DNA from 4 places in the Methylosinus sp. RM1 genome. Region 1 is predicted to be linked to each of the others. Evidence: predicted binding sites of a transcription regulator. Region 1 holds the regulator's gene; each other region holds the start of a gene.
The links. Region 1 encodes PhoB, which activates phosphate uptake and scavenging genes when phosphate is short. Its sites were predicted from a motif close to TGTCATNNANCTGTCAT; they were not measured.

Region 1 (4,528 bases):
CACGCGAGCTCTTGTGGAAGGCGTTCGCGGAGCCGGAGCGCATGGCGCAATGGTTCGGGCCGAAGGGCGTTCCGGTCATCGCCTTGCAAATGGATTTTCGTCCCGGCGGCTCCTATCATTATGGGCTGCGGACGCAGGACGGCGGCGCCATATGGGGCCTCTTCGAATATCGCGAGATCGAAGCGCCGACGCGCATCGTGCTCGTCGACTCTTTTTCCGATGAAGACCGCGGACTCACGCGCCATCCGCTCAGCGAGACCTGGCCGCTGAAGGTGGAGACGACCTTTCTCCTCGCGGATACGGAAAGCGGCGGCTCCGAGTTGACGCTGCGCGCGCGGCCCTTCGAGGCTAGCGCGGAAGAGATCACGACCTTCGCCGCCACGCTCGACGCCCAGGGGAATGGCTGGGCCGGAACACTCGAGCAGCTCGACGCCTATCTCGCGCAGGACTGACCGAGCCCCGCCATTTTTCAAAAAAAGGAGCATCCAATGACGATCAAGCCTTATCTTTTCTTCTCGGGCCGCGCCGACGAAGCCATTACTTTCTACCGGCAAGCGCTCGGCGCCGAGGTGAATTTCCTGCTGCGCTTCGACGAGAGCCCCGAGCCGCCGCCGCCCGGCGCGCTCGCGCCCGATTGGGGCAAGAAGATCATGCATTCCTGCCTTCGGATCGGCGATTCGGAAATTTTCCTGTCGGATGGATGCGGAACGGGTCCTTCCGGCTTCAACGGATTCGGCGTCTCGCTCGAGGCGAAGAGCGTGGCGGAGGCCGAGCGCATGTTCGGCGCGCTCGCCGATGGCGGCGAAGCGCGAATGCCCTTGGGCGAGACGTTTTTCGCCGCCACCTTCGGCATGGCGGTCGATCGCTTCGGCGTGCTCTGGATGATCATCGTCCCGAAGTGAAAAAGGTGCGGGACGGTTGACGAAGCGCTTTGCGCGGACATGATCTCCTCCCACGAAACGAGCGCCCGTCCGCGACGCTCGCTGGGAGAAACATGATGTCGATTCAACCCTATCTGATCTTCGACGGCCGCGCCGAAGAAGCCGCCGCCTTTTATGAGAAGGCGCTCGGCGCGCAGATACAGATGCTGATGCGCTACAAGGACAGCCCTTTGCCCCAGCCGGAGGAAATGCTGCCGCCGGGCTGGAGCGCCAAGGTCATGCATATGGCGCTGAAGATCGGCGACACGATCGTCTTCGGCTCGGACGGCGACGGCGAGGAGACCGGCTTCAAGGGCTTCTCGCTGTCCTATAGCGCGAAGACGCAAGAGGAGGCCGAACGCGTCTTCGCAGCGCTCGCCGAGGGCGGCGAGACGAAGATGCGCTTGACCAGAACTTTCTTCTCACCCGCGTTCGGAATGCTCACCGACCGCTTCGGCGTGCCCTGGATGGTGGTGCTGCCGCAATGACGGCGCGCGGCGCTCTTTCGCTCGCGAGCGGGAGCGCCGCTCCGCTTTTTTTCGAGGTTCGACATGTTGGAAATCATCGGCGCCGGCGTCGCCGTCATCATCGCCGCAATTCTCGTCCTGGCCGCGCGCCAGCCGGACGTCTGCCATATCGCGCGCTCCATCTTCATCGCCGCGCCGCCGGAGCGAATATTTCCGCTGATCGACGATCCGCGCGCGAGCAATGAATGGAGTCCTTTCGTGAAGGATCCGAGTGTGAAGCTCTCCTACGCCGGGCCGGAACGCGGCGTCGGCGCGGCCTGCGATTTCGAAGGCAATGCGAAGGTCGGCGCGGGGCGAGTCGAGATCGTCGAGTCCGTCGCGCCGTCGAAAGTGGTCGTCACATTACGCCTGGATCGGCCGATGAAATGCAGCAATCGCGTCGAATTCACCATTGCGCCGCAGAATGGCGGCTCGCTCGTCACCTGGGACATGAAAGGGCGCCAGCCCTTCCTCGGCAAGCTGTTCAGCCTCGTCATGCGGCCGGAAAAAATGGTCGGCGGCGCTTTCGAGCAAGGTCTCGGCGATCTCGAGCGCCTCGTCGAGACGGCTCGCGACGAGGCGGCGCCGACAGCGTGATGATGCGATGTCGAGAGAGGAGCCTTCGGCCGCGCCTCAATTGCGCCCGAAGGTCTCGTCGAAAGAATAGCCGGTGCCGCGCACAGTGCGGATCGGGTCCTTCTCGCGGCCGCGGATGATCGCCTTGCGCAGACGGCCGACATGGACGTCCACGGTGCGCTCGTCGATCTCCGCCGACAGCCCCCAGACGCTGTCGAGCAATTGCGCGCGCGAGAAGACGCGGCCGGGCTTTTCCATCAGATATTCCAGCAGGCGGAACTCCGTCGGGCCGAGATGAATCTCGCGCCCGCCGCGCTTCACCCGCCGCGTCTCGCGGTCGAGGTCTATGTCGCCGGCGACGAGCCGCGTCGCCACGCGCTCCGGCCGCGCGCGGCGCAGCAGAGCGTGAACGCGCGCCATCAGCTCCGGCGTGGAGAAGGGCTTCACCACATAATCATCGGCGCCCACCGAGAGACCGCGCACGCGCTCATTCTCGTCGCCGCGCGCGGTGAGCATGATGATCGGCATTGTGCGCGTGTCGTCGCGCGCGCGCAGCCGCCGGCAGATTTCCAGGCCGGAAACGCCGGGCAGCATCCAGTCGAGAATGACGAGATCGGGCACGGATTCGGCGAGGCGGATTTCCGCCTCGTCGCCGCGCTCGACATGTTCGACCTGGAAGCCTTCCGATTCGAGATTATAGGCGAGCAACAATGCGAGGGCCGCCTCGTCTTCCACGACGAGAATTCGCGGCGCCCGATCGTGCGGCGTCTCGCGCGGCGTTGCGACGCGAATCTCGTTCATTGCGAGGGCTCATCCGTTTCCACGCTGGGGGAGATGCTGGACGACTTGCCCTTGGGGCGGTCGGTCGGCATCGACTCGCCAGTGACGAGATAGACGATCGTCTCGGCGATATTGGTGGTGTGATCGCCGATCCGCTCTATATTCTTCGAGCAGAAGAGCAGATGCGTGCAGAAGGAGATGTTGCGCGGATCCTCCATCATGAAGGTGAGGAGATCGCGGAACACCGAATCTTCCAGCGCGTCGAGCTCGCTGTCATTGGTCCACACGGCGCGGGCGCGCTCGACGTCGCGCTGGGCGTAGGCGTCGAGCACGTCCTTCAATTGCATGGCGGCCACTTCCGCCATCGTCTTGAGGCCGATGATGGCGCGCGGCACGCGCGCCTCGGAGAGGATTTTCACCGTGCGCTTGGCGATGCTCTTGGCGAGATCGCCGACGCGCTCGAGATCGGCGGCGATGCGCATCGCGGCGATGCATTCGCGCAGATCGATGGCGAGCGGCTGACGCCGCGCGATGGTGAGGATGGCGTTCTCCTCTATCTCCCGCTGCAGCGCGTCGAGGCGCTGATCGGTGGCGACGACGCGATGGGCGAGCTCGATGTCGAAATTAGCGAGCGCATCCATGGCTTCGGCGAGCATTTTCTCGGCGATGCCTCCCATCTCGGCGATACGGCGGCCGAGCACTTCGAGGTCGCGGTCATAGGAGCTGACGATATGTTCGCTCATGTCTCATAATCCTCGTGCGCGATCGCGCTCAGCCGAAGCGGCCGGTGATATAGTCCTGGGTCTTCTTGTTCTGCGGCGCGGTGAACAGATTGTTCGTCTCGCCGAATTCGACGAGATCGCCGAGATACATGAAGGCGGTGTAATCGGAGACGCGCGCCGCCTGCTGCATATTGTGGGTGACGATGGCGATCGTGTAGCGCTCCGACAATTCGTCGATGAGCTCCTCGATCTTCGCCGTCGAGATCGGGTCCAGCGCCGAGCAGGGCTCGTCGAACAGGATCACCTCCGGCTGAATGGCGACGGTGCGCGCGATGCACAGGCGCTGCTGCTGGCCGCCCGAGAGGCCGAGGCCGCTCGAATTCAGCTTGTCGCGCACTTCGTCCCACAGCGCCGCGCCACGCAGCGCCGCCTCGACGCGGCCGTCGAGCTCGCTGCGCGACAGCTTCTCATAGAGGCGAATGCCGAAGGCGATATTGTCGTAGATCGACATGGGGAAGGGCGTCGGCTTCTGGAACACCATGCCGACGCGCGAGCGCAGCAGGTTGAGGTCGATGCTCGGGTCGAGGATGTTCTCGCCGTCGAGCAGCACCTCGCCCTCGGCGCGCTGCCGCGGATAGAGGTCGTACATGCGGTTCAATATGCGCAGCAGAGTCGATTTGCCGCAGCCGGATGGGCCGATGAAGGCCGTCACCTTATTGGTGTAGAGCGGCAGCGAGATCGATTTCAGCGCTTTCGACGACCCGTAATAGAAATCCAGATCGCGAACCGAGACTTTGGTCGGAATGGAGGCTTCGACAACCGGCATGGCGGTCATTTTTGTTTTCCCTGGCTGCTGAGCGCGCGCGCGGTGATGGAGAGCAGAAGGACGGCGACGGTGACGAGCAGAGCGCCGGTCCAGGCGAGCTGCTGCCAATCCTTGTAGGGCGAGAGCGCGAATTGGAAGATGACGACGGGCAGGCTGGAGACCGGCGCGTTGAGGTCGGTGCTCCAGAACTGATTGTTG
Region 2 (4,528 bases), on a different contig from region 1:
CGCGTGCAGGCTCTGCCGATCCGCTTACGCTCGGAAAAAGAGGAAATGCTCCGCCGGCTTCTGCGCCGCGCGCTGGCGCGGAATTGAGACGCCTCACGGCTTCTTCGGGAAGCTCACGCCGATGCGGGCGAGCTTGGCGTCGGTGCTGGAATAGGCCTCTTGCAGGTCGACGTTCCAATAGCGGAGCTCTTCCAGCGGAATGGGCTCGCCGGTCACAGCGCAGCGCACAAAGGCGCCCGGGCGGCGAACGCGGAAGTCGCCGTCGCGATATTCGACCTCGGCCTCGACCGCGGCCTGCGGCTGTCGTTCGAACCGGTTCATGCGGATCCTGCGTCTCGCCCGCTCGGTAAAGCGGCGCACCGACGAAATAAACGAGGTCATGCCGGATTTTCAATAGGAGAGACGCGATTGGCAAGCCGAATCGCACGCGAGCGGCCGAGCCTTCGCCGTCCCGCCCGCTGCGGCCGCGCCGGAACGGCTGCCCCGAAACGCGAATGGCCGCCCCGAAGGGGACGGCCATCGCGGAAGGAAACGGTTTCAGGCGGCGCTCACCAGAAGACCTGGGCGCGGGCGAGGAACATGCTCGGGCGGTCGCCGTTGAGATAGGCGCGATCGGACGGGGCCGAGAGCGTCAGGACTTTCGTCCAATTGGCCTGGAGACGCACGCCCCTGACCGGATACCAATTCAGCGCCAGCGTCAGATTGCCCTCGCGCCCGCCCAGCGTGGCCGTGTTGGCGAGCGCCTTCTGCGCGGCGTTTCCGACGAGGGCGGCCGCATAGACATAGCTGCTATCGACGAGGCCGCCATTATTGAGGTTGAGCTCGCTATAGCGCGCGGCGAACTCCCAGGCCCCGAGGCCGCCCTTATTGAAGGGATTCTTGATCGCCACATCGGCGAATGTGCCGGGCGAGCCCCAGTTCTGGTCATAGCCGCGATAGGAGGCGGCGCGCGATTCGCCGGTCAGGAACACCGAGCCATAGACGTAATAGCCGCTATAGGAGAGGCTCGACCCGCCGGCGTTGCCGAGCAGTAGCGCGTTGAGCGGATCGCGCTCATATTGGGAGGCGAGATATTCGGCCTGGACCGCGAAGGGCCCATAGGCCGCCGACGCCTCGAAGGCGTAGCTATACGAATATTTCAGACAGCCGTTCTTGAGCGTGAAGGGCGAATAGAGAAGCGAGAGGCCCGTCGAGGCCGTCGCTAGGCTTCCGGAGGCCGCGCAAGTGAGATCCTGCGCCGTCGGCACGCGAATCAGAGCGCCGCTGCCGCCGAGAACGTCGAACTCGTCGCGCGTTCCCTGGCCGGGCCGATAGGTGTTGGCGTTGGTCGCCGCCGTCGCGTCATTGGGCTTGTGATAGCGGAAGGACGAGCCGAAATGCAGGAGCTTGTCCTCCTCGACGATCGGCGCATAGGTGGCGCGCACCGCCGCGTCCCAATATTGGGCGCCGCCGGTGGGCGGAGCCGTCGCCGTGTCCTGCGGGCTGGTCGAGAAGAAGCCGCCCTTGACGCTCCAATGCTTGTCGCCCGCTCCGACCGCGACGCCGATATGGCGGCTCGGCGCGAGGGCCTCGGTCATGGCGCGCTCGATGAAGGTGATGTGCTTGGTCGAGCTGACCGTCTCGAGGCTGAAGGGCTCGAAGAAATTGCCGACCTGGAAAGTGACCGGCTGCTTGGTGATCTCTTCCGGCAGCAGCTTGTCGCGATAGGCGAGGAAGGCGTCGCGAATGCCGGCGGCGCCGGAGCCGGTGAAGTCGTACTGGAACTTGTAGAACCAGTTTTTATAGGCTTTGCCCTCGACCTCGAGCTGAGCACGGCGGAAGCCGGCGTTGCTGCGCGAGATGGTGTCCGCCGAGCTGGCGAAGCCGCCGTCGGTCTGGACGCGGCCGCCGATCTTGAAGTTGAACGCCTTGTCCTCGGTCTCGACGAAGAGGCCGTTCTTGAAGCTGACGAACACCGGCGGCGGGGCGACGAGCCCTGGCTGCGTCTTGGCGGAATTGATGGCGTTCTTGACCTGGGCGTTGGTCTTGGCCTGCTCGGTCATTCTCGCTTCGAGGCGCTTGATCTGATCCTTCAGCGCCTTGATCTCGCTCGCCGTATCGGCCAGCGCCGGGGCCGGAACGCCCAGCATCCCGCAGAAGGCGGCGAGCGCGACGCCGCCCGAAAGCCTCCGCGCCATTTTCGACCCGATATTCTGTTCTCTCATCAAAGCCCCCTGCGCTGGGCGTCCGGCGTCTCGCGTGATCGGTTCGGACAATTCTTCGCCGGACGAGGCTTCATTCGGAGGAATGACTATTCGTGTCGACGACAAGTTATCCTGGACGGGAACCAAACACTGCGCGGCGCGCGTCATTTACGCCATTTGCCTATTGCTCGACTTATGATGCCAAACTTCTCATCAGCCTTGCTCATCGAGTGAGCTTCTACCGATGAAATGTTCTTTTGAAACATCACATGTAATTGTCTTACATTTCGATCGGCCGTCCGCGCAAGGCCGAAATCGGATTCACTTAAGGTTTTTCACCTAGGTGTTGCCGATCGGACACAATTCGGCCTCTTTCCGATATGGGTCGCCACAATATCGCGCTCGGCCGCGACCACTCGAGCAGAGGAAAAATGCTGCAATTCGAAGGGCTAGGTGCCCCCCTACGTGGCATTTGAGCCACACCTCGAGGGGAAAGCGCCGTCACAAAGCCCCGCCCCTACGAATTGTGATGATTGTGTCACACAACGCCTCTAGCGCTGCCCAAGCGGTAAGCAATTCAAGAGGCTGACATGACACATGTACCGAAGGTCCAGACGATCGCGAAAGGCGCGACGCCTTCGAAGCTGCTGGGAGGCGTGGCCGTTGTCGCGCTCCTCGGCGCTTTCGGCGCGCCCACGGCGGCTGTCGCCGATACGGCGAGCGAGATCAAGGCGCTCAAGGCGGAGCTGAAGCGGCTCGAGCACCGGCTCGAGGAGCAGGCCAAGACAACCCATCAGGTCAAGAATGCGCTGAACTCCGCGAAGAGCGCGCCCGACCACAAGGGTCCGCCGCCGGTGTTCGTCAGCTTCAAGAACGGCCTCTTCGTCGAGACCGAGGACAAGGACTTCAACTTCAAGGTCGGCGGCCGCATTCAGATCGACGGCGGCTTCACCAGCTATCCCTCGAGCGGCTCGCGCAGCAACGTCGACTTCCGCCGCGCCCGCCTCGAGGTCGAGGGCAAGGCCTATAAGAACTGGTACTACAAGTTCCAATACGACTTCACGGGCTCGGGCAGCCAGGGCATTCGCGACGCCTTCCTCGCCTATCGCGCCAAGCTGCTGCCGTCGGAGATCACCTCGCAGCCGGTCACCTTCCAGGTCGGCAGCCAGTATGAGCCGTTCAGCATGGAGACGGTGACGTCGTCCAAGCACATCACCTTCATCGAGCGCGCGCTGCCCGGCGCCCTGGCGCCCGACCGCCACATCGGCGCGCGAGTCGGCCTCGGCGACAAGCATTGGGCCGTGCAGGCCGGCGTGTTCTCGACCAGCTTCGGTCAAGACAAGGCCCAGAATCCGGCTGCGACGGGTCATCAATATTGGGACCTGACGACCCGCGCGATCTATGCGCCGATCGTCGAGGAGGACAAGCTGCTCCATTTCGGCGGCTCGTTCATGTATCATAAGCCGAACGACTCGACCGCCGCGCAGGATCCGAACAATCTGCTGCCGGGCAGCGGCAGCCGCGACGAAACCGACATTCTGAAGAACACCTATATCGTCGTGCCGTCGGCCCAGGCGTTGAACTGCAGCCCGGCCTACAAGGCGGCGACCGGCGTGGCCCTGTTGTGGACGCCCGGCTATCTGCAGAACGGCTGCCTGAAATCCAGCTACAACTACAATTTCGAAATGGCCGCCACCTACGGCCCCTTCTCGGTGCAGGGCGAATACACCGGCGCGCATTACGAGCGTGATGCGGGCACGGCCCTGGCGCTCGGCAACAACGGCGGCTCGAGCCTCGAATATAGCGGCTATTACGTGCAGGGTTCGGTGTTCCTGACCGGCGAATCCCGCGCAGCCTCCTATAAGGGCTATGACAAGGATTGGAATTCGCCGGGCACCTTCAGCGACATCGCGATCAAGAATCCGCTCGGCAAGGGCGGCTGGGGCGCCTGGGAAATCGCCGCGCGCTATAGCGAGCTCAATCTCAACAACGGCGGTCTCGTCGACAGCAATTACGCCTATCTGGCGGCGGTCGCCGGCAATGCGGCGCAGAAGGCGCTCGCCAACACCGCGACGCTGGGCGGCCGCGAGGAGAATCTGACCCTCGCGCTGAACTGGTATCCGGTGCGGGGCGTCCGCCTCCAGGCCAACTGGACGCGCGCAATGACGCTCGTCGCTCCGTCCGACAAGCCCTATCTCAACGGCCAGCACCCGAGCACCTTCCTGTTCCGCACGCAGGTTTTCTGGTGAGAGATAAAGGCCGGGCCTCTCGGCCCGGCGAGACGTTCGATCGAGAAGAGGCCGCCCTTCGGGGCGGCCTTTTTCATTATGGAGCCAAATTTCATG
Region 3 (4,528 bases), on a different contig from region 1:
GTCGCCATCAGCAAGCGTCTGCCATTGGCGAGATTGGCCAGATTGAAGCCGAGCGGCCCGCCGACGACGGGAAATTGATAGATCACGCGCAGCACGAGAATGCTGCCGACGCCGCCGGTCTGGAATTTCCAGCTATTGGTGACCTTGCCGTTGGAATCATAGGTGAGGACCGGCGCCGATGTATCGACGGACGAAAAGGCGCTCGCCGTCTGCACATCGACCATCAGCTGCGAGCAGGAAAAGAGCGCGGTGAGGCCGCCGCAGACCTTGGTCGTGAATTGCGACTGGTCGAGACCATTCTTCTGGACCTCGCCGGTCAGCAGAGTGCGCGCCGATTTCTCGACGGCGGATTCGAGTTCCTGCTGCGCGAGAAACACGACGCCGACCTGGCAGATCGCGATCAAAATCGCAAAGAGCGGCGCCGCGACGAAGGCGAATTCGACGATCGCCGCGCCGCGGCGGCACGCCAAAAGCGCCGCGCCCGCGCGAAACGCCCTTACGTCGACATCGGCCTCGCGCGCCGCTCGATCGCCGGCTTTTTCGTCGTCCCTGCGCATATTTTCTCTCCGCCCCCAGCATGAGCGAAGCCGGCAAAAAAACCGTTACCAGAGCGGAGCTGTTCGCGGGGCGCGAACAGGATAAAGGCGACGATCGCGGTCCCGCGCGATTTCATCGGCCGACGATCTGCTCTAATGTCTGGACAGAATGTCGCGGCGGGCCTCCGGGCGCGACTGGTCTCGGACCGATGAAATGACCAATTCTCGATTGACGCAATTTCAGACATTGCAGACCGGGCTTCCGACGCGCCTCCCACCCGATCTGCGAATTTACGCCGTCGGCGACATCCATGGACGCGCCGATCTCCTCGACAAGCTCGCGCGGCGCATCGAGGAGGAGCGCGCATCGGCGCCGTCGGCTGTGCTGACGATTTTTCTCGGCGACTACATCGACCGCGGCCTGCAATCCTCCACCGTCGTCGATTGGCTGAGCCGCGGCGATTTTCCGACGCCCTTTCTCGCGCTCCGCGGCAATCACGAGGAAATATTCATGCGCTTCCTCGAGGATGCGTCCGTCCTCGAGAGCTGGCGCAGGTTCGGCGGCATCGAGACCCTTCATTCCTATGGGGTGGAGGTCTCTTCCATCATGCGCGGCAAGGGCTATGAGGAGGCGCGCCGCGCTTTGTCGGCGCGGCTCCCGGACGCGCACAGGCGCTTCATTCAGGAGACGCCGCTGACCGCGAGCTATGGCGATTATTTCTTCTGTCACGCGGGCGCAAAGCCCGGCGTGCCGCTCGACGCTCAGAGAGCCGAGGATCTGTTGTGGATTCGGGAGGAGTTTTTGAGCTTCCGAGGCGCCTGGGAAAAGATGATCGTGCATGGCCACACGCCCGTCTCCGAGCCCGACATCCTGCCCAACCGCATCAATGTCGATACGGGCGCATTCGCGACCTCTATCCTCACCGCTCTCGTTCTCGAGACGGACAGTCGCCGAATGTTGTTCGTGGGCCATGTCTGACAGGCTCGTGAAACCGACGCGCGGCCGCTCGCGCCGATCCGGCGAAAGCGGCGCGACGGATGTGCGTCACGCCTCGGCGACCGCCTTGCGCGCCGGCGCGCCGCGCTTTTTCGGGGGCGGCACGAGCTTCGCGGCGGGCTTGCGGCCGAGGCCGAGCGATTTCGCCAGCGCCGAGCGCCGGGCGGCGTAATCGGGCGCGACGATCGGATAGTCGCTCTTCAGATCGAAAGCGGCGCGATATTCGTCCGGGGTCAGCTTATGTTCGGCCTGCAGATGACGCTTCAAGGATTTGAACGGCTCTCCGCAGCAAAGACAAATAATCGCTTCGGGGCTCACCGATTTCTTCACGGGAACGGACGGCCGCCATTGCTTGGCTTCTCCCTCGGCGGCGGCCGCCATCGCCGCATCGCCGTTGCCGAAAGCTTTTTTCACCGCCGCAATGACAGAAGGGAGATCGACAGGAGCAACAGTATTATTCGAAAGATAGGAAGAGAGTATCTGTGCGACGAGCGCTTTGTCTTCGGCTTCGGACATGGTGCTTTCCTCGGCGTTCAAATCTTTTATATTGGAGCCGATATCGCTGTCGATTGCAATCGTCGCCTTACTCGCAAAGACACGCGCATCGAACAAGAAACTCGCTTTTTTTGCAGCGGCTCATCACGCCGAAATATTGCAGAGCGATCGAAACCGTCGCACGGCGCGAAAGCCGCTTCTCGGCAATCGGAGCATCCCCTGCGACCCGAGCGTTTCTTCGGCGGACGCTTTCGCTGCGTGATGGCCATTTGGACGAATCGGACGCACGACAATGCGCGAAGCGAGAGGTCGAAGCCCGCTCGAAGCGACATGAAACTCGATGTGACATAGATGGTGGGCGCGACAGGGATTGAACCTGTGACCCCTACGATGTCAACGTAGTGCTCTCCCGCTGAGCTACGCGCCCCCTGCGCCGACCGGTTTCGTTCGACGCGAGTGACGCCCGTATAGCGGCAGTCGGGCCGAGGCGCAAGCGCCCCAGAACGGTTTCAGAACGGTTTCCCCGCGCGCGGCCGAACATCGGCCCGACGCCTGAAAACTTTAAGAATTCGTTCCGCGGCCAGGGCTTTTGAACGAAATAATTCGCGCCCCCGCGACGTCGCCGCCCCTTGCGGGCCATATAATTCCTGTCACACTGGCGTCGTCCTTCTGTCATCAACCAAAGGAGGCGCCGTATGTCGCTACAGACCCATCTCGTCGAGCTCGAACGCCGCCATCAGGCGCTCAAGAAAGAGATCGAGCAGGTGCAGCATCATCCCCGATACGACGATTCGAAGCTCCACGAATTGAAGCGAAAAAAGCTTCAGCTCAAGGACGAGATCAACAAGCTGCGGCAAGGCGCCAGCGTGCACTGACGGCCCGAACCCGAGGTCCAGCGTCGAGGCGGAGAGCTTTCTCCGCCTTTTTTTCGGCCGGTCCTCTCTCGCTCCGCCCGCGCCACGCGGGCGCCCGGCTTGCTTCGCGGGGCTCAGAGCCGCAGAATCTCCTGCCAAAGCGAGAGCCGAGACCCATGCCCCCTGCCCCGCGCTATCGCGCCGAAACGCTCCACGCCACGCTCGGCGACGGTTTCTTCGATCCCGTCGACGCCGCCCGCTTCCCCCGGCTTATTTTGCGCTATCGCAATCAGCGCTGGGCGGCGCGCGTCGGCCTGGATACGCTGACCGAGGAGGAATGGATCGCCCATCTCGGCCGTTTCGAGCCGCTGCCCGGCGGTTTCCCCAAGCCGCTGGCGCTGCGCTACCACGGCCATCAATTCCGCGCCTACAATCCCGACATCGGCGACGGCCGCGGCTTTTTGTTCGCGCAATTGCGCGACATAGAGGACGGGCGCCTGCTCGATCTCGGCACGAAGGGGTCCGGCCGCACGCCCTGGTCGCGCCAGGGCGACGGCAAGCTCACGCTCAAGGGCGGCGTACGCGAGATTCTCGCCACGGAAATGCTGGAGGCGCTCGGCGTCGACACCTCCAAGAGCTTCAGCCTGATCGAGACCGGCGAGCCGCTCTATCGCGGCGACGAGCCCTCGCCGACCCGCTCCAGCGTGCTGGTGCGGCTGTCCCATTCCCATATCCGCATCGGCACATTCCAGCGCCTCGCCCATATCGGCGACGAAGAGGCGCTCGGCCGGCTCGTCGCGCATTGCGTCGCCCATTATTTCCCCGAGCTCGCGGGCGAGCCGGCGGAAAGCCGCGCCGGCGCCTTTCTGGAGCGCGTGGCGGCGCGCGTGGCGCGGCTCGCCGCCCGCTATATGGCGGCGGGCTTCGTCCATGGCGTGCTCAATTCGGACAATATCAACATAACGGGCGAGAGCTTCGATTATGGGCCGTGGCGTTTCGCGCCGCGCTATGATCCGCAATTCACGGCGGCCTATTTCGACGACAGCGGGCTCTATTCTTTCGGCCGCCAGCCCGGCGCGCTCGGCTGGAACCTGACGCGGCTCGCCGAAACCATTCTGCAGCAGGTCGGGCTGCAGCGGGCGGAACAGATACTCGGCGGCTATCAGAACCATCTTCAGCGCGAGTTCCGACTCGCCCTGCTCGATCGCTTCGGCCTGCTGCCGGCGCGAGATCCCGAGCAGGACGCCGCCCTCGCAAAAGCTCTGCTGGAATTTCTCGGCAAGACGCAGGCGTCTTTCGAACAGACCTTCTTCGATTGGCGCGGCGGCATGGCGAGCCGCGAGCGCGCCGCCGCGAGCCCGCAGGCGGCGGCCTATGACGCGCCGGAATTCGCGAGCCTGCGCGAGGCGCTCGCCGCCCATGAGACGGCGCCGGGCGCCAATCTCGACCATCCCTATTTCCGTCGCGCCACGCCCTGCACTATGCTGATAGAAGAGGTCGAATCGATTTGGGCGCAGATCGCCGAGCGCGACGATTGGAGCGCGCTCGACGACAAGATCGCCCAGATCGCGTCGATGCGCGAAGCCTATGCGCCGGCGCCCGCCGGGGGATGACGTTCGGAAGATGAACCGCTCGATCTGCATCTG
Region 4 (4,528 bases), on a different contig from region 1:
TCGGCGACGAGATGCGGCAGTCGATGATTGCCCATATTCTTGCGCCGGCGCTTCAAATCCTCCTTCTGCGGCGGCTCGTAGAGCGGCGCATCGGCGGGATCGAGCCCTTTGCGCACATGCTGCAGATAGATCGCCAGCATGGCGTCGACATCCTCGTCGCGCGAGGGGCGCACGAGGATGGCCGCGCGTTCGGCGCTCGCGTCGATCATGCTCATTCCTGCACCACATAAGTGTAGAGCCGCATTTTCGCCTCGCCGTTCCACTGCTTGTAGAGGCCCTGTATCTCATAATCGAAGCCGGGGAAGAGATTGGCGCTGCGCTCGAACATGCGCAGATAGTCGAGCATGGGCCGCGCCTGCGCGCCCAATCGCTCGCCCGGAACGATCGTCGCAATGCCCGGCGGATAGATGACGAAGAGCGTCGTCGCTATGCGGCCCTCTATCTCGTCGATCGGCAGAAAATCCACATCATTGCGCACGAGGCGCAGATAGGCCTCGCGCGGCGTCATCGCCATTTCGGGAAGATGCTCCTGCCGGAACTGCGCCTGCTGCAGAGCGCTGGCGTTCGCCTCCTTGAAGAAGCGATGCATATCGGCGCACAAATCGCGCAGCCGCACGCCTTTGTAGCGCGCGGCGCGGCGCGTGACGAATTCGGGAATGACGTCCTGCAGCAGCGCATTGTCGTCATGCAGGCGCTTGAAGGCGACGAGCGAGGAGACCAGCGTTCCCGCCTTGCTCGATTCGACGCCCGGCGTCAGCAAAAATAGGAGGGAGTTGAGATCGTTCTTCTCCGGCACGATGCGATTCTCACGCAAATATTGCGCGACGATCGGCGCCGGGATTCCATGATCGGCATAGGCGCCGGTCTCGCGGTCGAAGCCCGGCGTCAGCAGAGTGAGCTTGGCCGGATCGGTGATGGCGAATCCCGGCGCCATATTGGAGAAGCCGTGCCAGCGCGCGTCCGGCGCCAGCGCCCAGAAGTCGGGATTGCGCGCGAGCTGATCGGTGGACACGCTCTCCCAGGGAACGCGATGCGCGCCCGATTCACGCGCGGCGTCTGGAATGGAGACCCAATCGGGCGCGAAAGGATCGAAGAACCAGCGCCGCGCCGGGTCCTGCTCCTTGGCCTCGAATTCGCGCCGCACGGCGCGCAGCTTCTTGCGCAGCTCTATGCCGAGCCGAATGGTGTCGTCCCACAAAAGCTCGCCGGAGCGGCCCTTCATCATCTGCGCGCCGACATCCAATGAGGCGAACAGCGGATAGAAGGGCGAGGTGGAGGCGTGCTGCATGAAGCCTTCGTTGAAGCGGCGATGTTCCACGCGCCGCCGCTGGCCCTTTATATGGCGATCGCGCACATGGATTTGTGAAGCCTGCGAGAAGCTGGCGAGCTGCTTATGCGTCGATTGCGTCGCGACGATTCCGGGCGACGCCTCGGTGAGATTCTTCAGTCCCATCGCATAGCGTCGCTCATAGAGCGGATGAAACTTCATGAAGCCGGCCCAGGCTTCGTCGAAGAGAATGTAATCGCACAAATGGCCGATTTTGCCGACGATCCATTCGGCGTTATGGATGGTGCCGTCATAGGTGCATTGCTCGATGACCGCGGCGCGGAACGGCCTCTCCTTGCGCCAGGCGTCCTTGTCCTTCACCAGCGGATTGGCGCGAATGCGCTCGCGCAATTTCTCCTCGTCGAAGGCCTCGTGATCGATCGGCCCGATGAGGCCATGGGCGTTGCGCGTCGTCGGCAGAAAGATCGGCACGCCGCCGCCGAGCAGCAAGGCGCCATGATGCGCGGCCTTGTGATTATTGCGGTCGAACAGCACGAGATCGCCCTCGGCGACGAGATTGGTGAGCACGACCTTATTGGAGGAGGATGTGCCGTTGAGCACAAAGTAAGTCTTCTCGGCGCCGAAGATTTCCGCCGCCGCCTTTTGCGCGGCGAGCGCCGGCCCTTCATGCGTCAAGAGATCGCCGAGCTCGACGACGGAATTGTCGAGATCGTCGCGGAACACGGCCTCGCCCAAATGCTCCATGAAGATGCGGCCGATCGGGCTGCGGCTGTAGAAAATGCCGCCATTATGGCCCGGGCAGGTCCAGAGCTGATTGCCTTCCTCTGCGTAATCGACCAGCGCGCCGAAGAAGGGCGTCTTCAGCGTCTCGGCGTATTGCTTGAGGCGCGAGACGAGATTTTTGGCGATGAATTCCGGCGTCTCCTCGGCGAGGAAGACATAGCCGTCGATGAAGTCCAGCACCTCGACCGGAATATCCTCGAAGCGCTTGCGGCGAATGAGCAGCACGATCGGCATTTCGAGGCCGCGCTTGCGCATGAGATCGATGAGCGAGGCGGTCTTGCCCTCGAGGCCTTTCTTGCCCCAATCGACGACGAGACAGCCGATGGCGGCGTCGGTCTGCACGACGATCTCGGCGTCCTCCACGCGGCGTGCGCGCACGACCTGAAAGCCCATGCTCTCGATCGCCGCGATGATCTGATTGACGCGCAGCCCCTCGAGGTCATCGGCCTCGAAATTGGGAGCGGAGAAGAGGAATGTGAAGCGACGGGAGAAGTCCATTCGAATCGGCCTGTGGCGCTGGCGGAGGAGAGGAGGCGTCGCGCACACACAGCCTTGTTAGATGACACAATCGTGACAACGCTTCCTCGCTCGAAATTTGCGCAATCGGCCGCTTGCCGAAGGCGAGACCGCGGCCTAAGCTATGTAGCTGCCCTACATAGCGTGGTGAGGAGGTCCCGATCGCCATGCGCATCGGCGTGTTCTGCACCTATGAGAACCCTGTCCGCGACTATAAGGCCTGCTTCGACGCGCAGACGAGTCTCGTGCGCCGCGCGGAGGAGGTCGGCTTCGAGGACGCCTGGGTCGCCGAGCATCATTTCGACGATGACGCCGTCAGCCCATCGATCTTGACGCTGCTCTCATATCTCGCAGGCGTCACCTCGCGCGTGCGGCTCGGCTCGGCGGCGGTGCTGCTCGCTTTCCGCAATCCGATTCAGGTGGCGGAGGATGTCGCGACCATCGACGTTCTCTCCAATGGCCGTTTCGATTTCGGCGTCGCCAGGGGCGGGCCCTTTCCGGCGCAGAACAAGCATTTTCACGCCGCCAAGGACGAGACGCGCGACATGACTCTCGAGGCGCTCGAGCTGATCGAGCGTCTGCTCTATGAGGATCGCGTCACTTTCTCGGGCGCGCATTTTCAGGTCGACGATCTCGCGCTCTGCCCCAAGCCGCTGCAAGAGCCGATTCCGACCTGGATCGCCACATCGACGCCGTCAGCGATCGAATATGCGGCGCGCAAAGGCTTTGGCATTATGGCGGCCTCGCCCGCGCCGATCGCCAAGATCGAGCAGGCGGTCGCCGCCTATCGCGCGACGGGACCGGACGCCGATCCGCGTCTCGCTCTGGCGCGCTTCTATTACGCCGCGGAGACGCGCGAGCGCGCGCTCGACGAGGCTTTGCCTTTCATCGTCCGCTTCGCGGATCGTATGCGCGGGATCTTTCTCGCGCAGAACGCTCCGGCCTCATTCGATCCGGCGGAGATCGTCGAGCGTTCGCTGATCGGCGGATATGAGGAGATCGCCGAGAAGATCGTCGACATTCATCGGCGCCTCGGCGTTCGCTCGCTGCTGCTGAAGCCGGCGACCGCGAATGAGCCGCGCGCGCTGGCGAGTCTCGACGATTTCGCCGCGAAGATTCGCCCGCGGCTCGTCGCCGCCGGCGTTTGACGGCCCTCATGATCGCTCGGCGGCCTGCGCGAGAAATTTCTGTATGGTCTCGATCAGCCGCTCGACGTCCGCGGGCTTGCCGAGATGCGCGCTGTTCTGCAGCGGGATGCGGTCGGCGTCCGCAGGCCCGCCGCTCAGCACCAGCGCGGGCAGATCGTGATTGAGCAATTCGCGCAGACGGCGCACCACATGGGGGCCGTGAACGCCGTCGGGCAGATGATAATCGATGATCACCATGTCCGGCCGCGCGCGTCCATCGACGACGATCCGCGTCGCCGCATCGCCGTCGGCCGCGGCCAGCACGTCATGGCCCTCTGTCGTCAGCAGCAGCTCGAGCGAATCGCGCACATCGGGATCATCATCGACGATGAGGATGATTCCATTGCGGCGCTGCGGCGGGCGCGCCACTGCGCGGGCGTCGTCGAGGATGTCGATGGCGGGGCGGTGCTCGCTCGTGCAGTGGCGTGGCAACAGAATGTGAAAGCGCGTGCCTTGCGCATCGTCCGATTCGAATTCGATCGCTCCGCCATGCGCCAGCACGATCTGTCGGCAGATATACAGTCCGAGCCCGAGCCCGCGCAGGCGGTCGCCGCTGGCGAATGGCTCGAACAGCGCGTCGCGAAGCGCGCTCGGCACGCCGGGTCCTTCATTGCAGACGTCGATCGCCAGCCAGCCGGCCGAGACGCCGTCGATCCGCAGCGACACCGCCGCGCCCGCCGGGCTGTGCTCGACGGCGTTGCCGACGAGATTGGACAGGAGCTGAAGAATGCGGTCGATGTCCCAGGCACCCTGC

Region 2: a site for PhoB is predicted at 2,709-2,725, ahead of FMZ75_RS00875 (OprO/OprP family phosphate-selective porin). Genes of this name have one in related genera too.
Region 3: a site for PhoB is predicted at 2,688-2,704, ahead of FMZ75_RS05400 (YdcH family protein). Genes of this name have one in related genera too.
Region 4: a site for PhoB is predicted at 2,631-2,647, ahead of FMZ75_RS04880 (Orn/Lys/Arg decarboxylase N-terminal domain-containing protein). Genes of this name have one in related genera too.

The regions. Positions count from the first base shown of each region.
Region 1 is NZ_WOVC01000009.1:119,861-124,388, forward strand. Features, by position in the region: gene FMZ75_RS21540 (SRPBCC family protein) at 1-452, shown strand, start outside; gene FMZ75_RS08765 (VOC family protein) at 489-902, shown strand; gene FMZ75_RS08770 (VOC family protein) at 995-1,408, shown strand; gene FMZ75_RS08775 (SRPBCC family protein) at 1,472-2,023, shown strand; gene phoB (phosphate regulon transcriptional regulator PhoB) at 2,060-2,803, opposite strand; gene phoU (phosphate signaling complex protein PhoU) at 2,800-3,525, opposite strand; gene pstB (phosphate ABC transporter ATP-binding protein PstB) at 3,554-4,339, opposite strand; gene pstA (phosphate ABC transporter permease PstA) at 4,336-4,528, opposite strand, start outside.
Region 2 is NZ_WOVC01000001.1:205,730-210,257, reverse strand. Features, by position in the region: gene lpxK (tetraacyldisaccharide 4'-kinase) at 1-87, shown strand, start outside; gene FMZ75_RS00885 (DUF2093 domain-containing protein) at 94-321, opposite strand; gene FMZ75_RS00880 (OprO/OprP family phosphate-selective porin) at 549-2,204, opposite strand; gene FMZ75_RS00875 (OprO/OprP family phosphate-selective porin) at 2,774-4,432, shown strand.
Region 3 is NZ_WOVC01000006.1:6,471-10,998, reverse strand. Features, by position in the region: gene FMZ75_RS05420 (TadE/TadG family type IV pilus assembly protein) at 1-557, opposite strand, end outside; gene FMZ75_RS05415 (metallophosphoesterase family protein) at 751-1,515, shown strand; gene FMZ75_RS05410 (MucR family transcriptional regulator) at 1,582-2,049, opposite strand; tRNA gene FMZ75_RS05405 (tRNA-Val) at 2,381-2,455, opposite strand; gene FMZ75_RS05400 (YdcH family protein) at 2,724-2,903, shown strand; gene FMZ75_RS05395 (protein adenylyltransferase SelO family protein) at 3,059-4,495, shown strand; gene FMZ75_RS05390 (hypothetical protein) at 4,506-4,528, shown strand, end outside.
Region 4 is NZ_WOVC01000005.1:96,041-100,568, reverse strand. Features, by position in the region: gene FMZ75_RS04885 (GNAT family N-acetyltransferase) at 1-215, opposite strand, end outside; gene FMZ75_RS04880 (Orn/Lys/Arg decarboxylase N-terminal domain-containing protein) at 212-2,569, opposite strand; gene FMZ75_RS04875 (LLM class flavin-dependent oxidoreductase) at 2,755-3,735, shown strand; gene FMZ75_RS04870 (hybrid sensor histidine kinase/response regulator) at 3,742-4,528, opposite strand, start outside.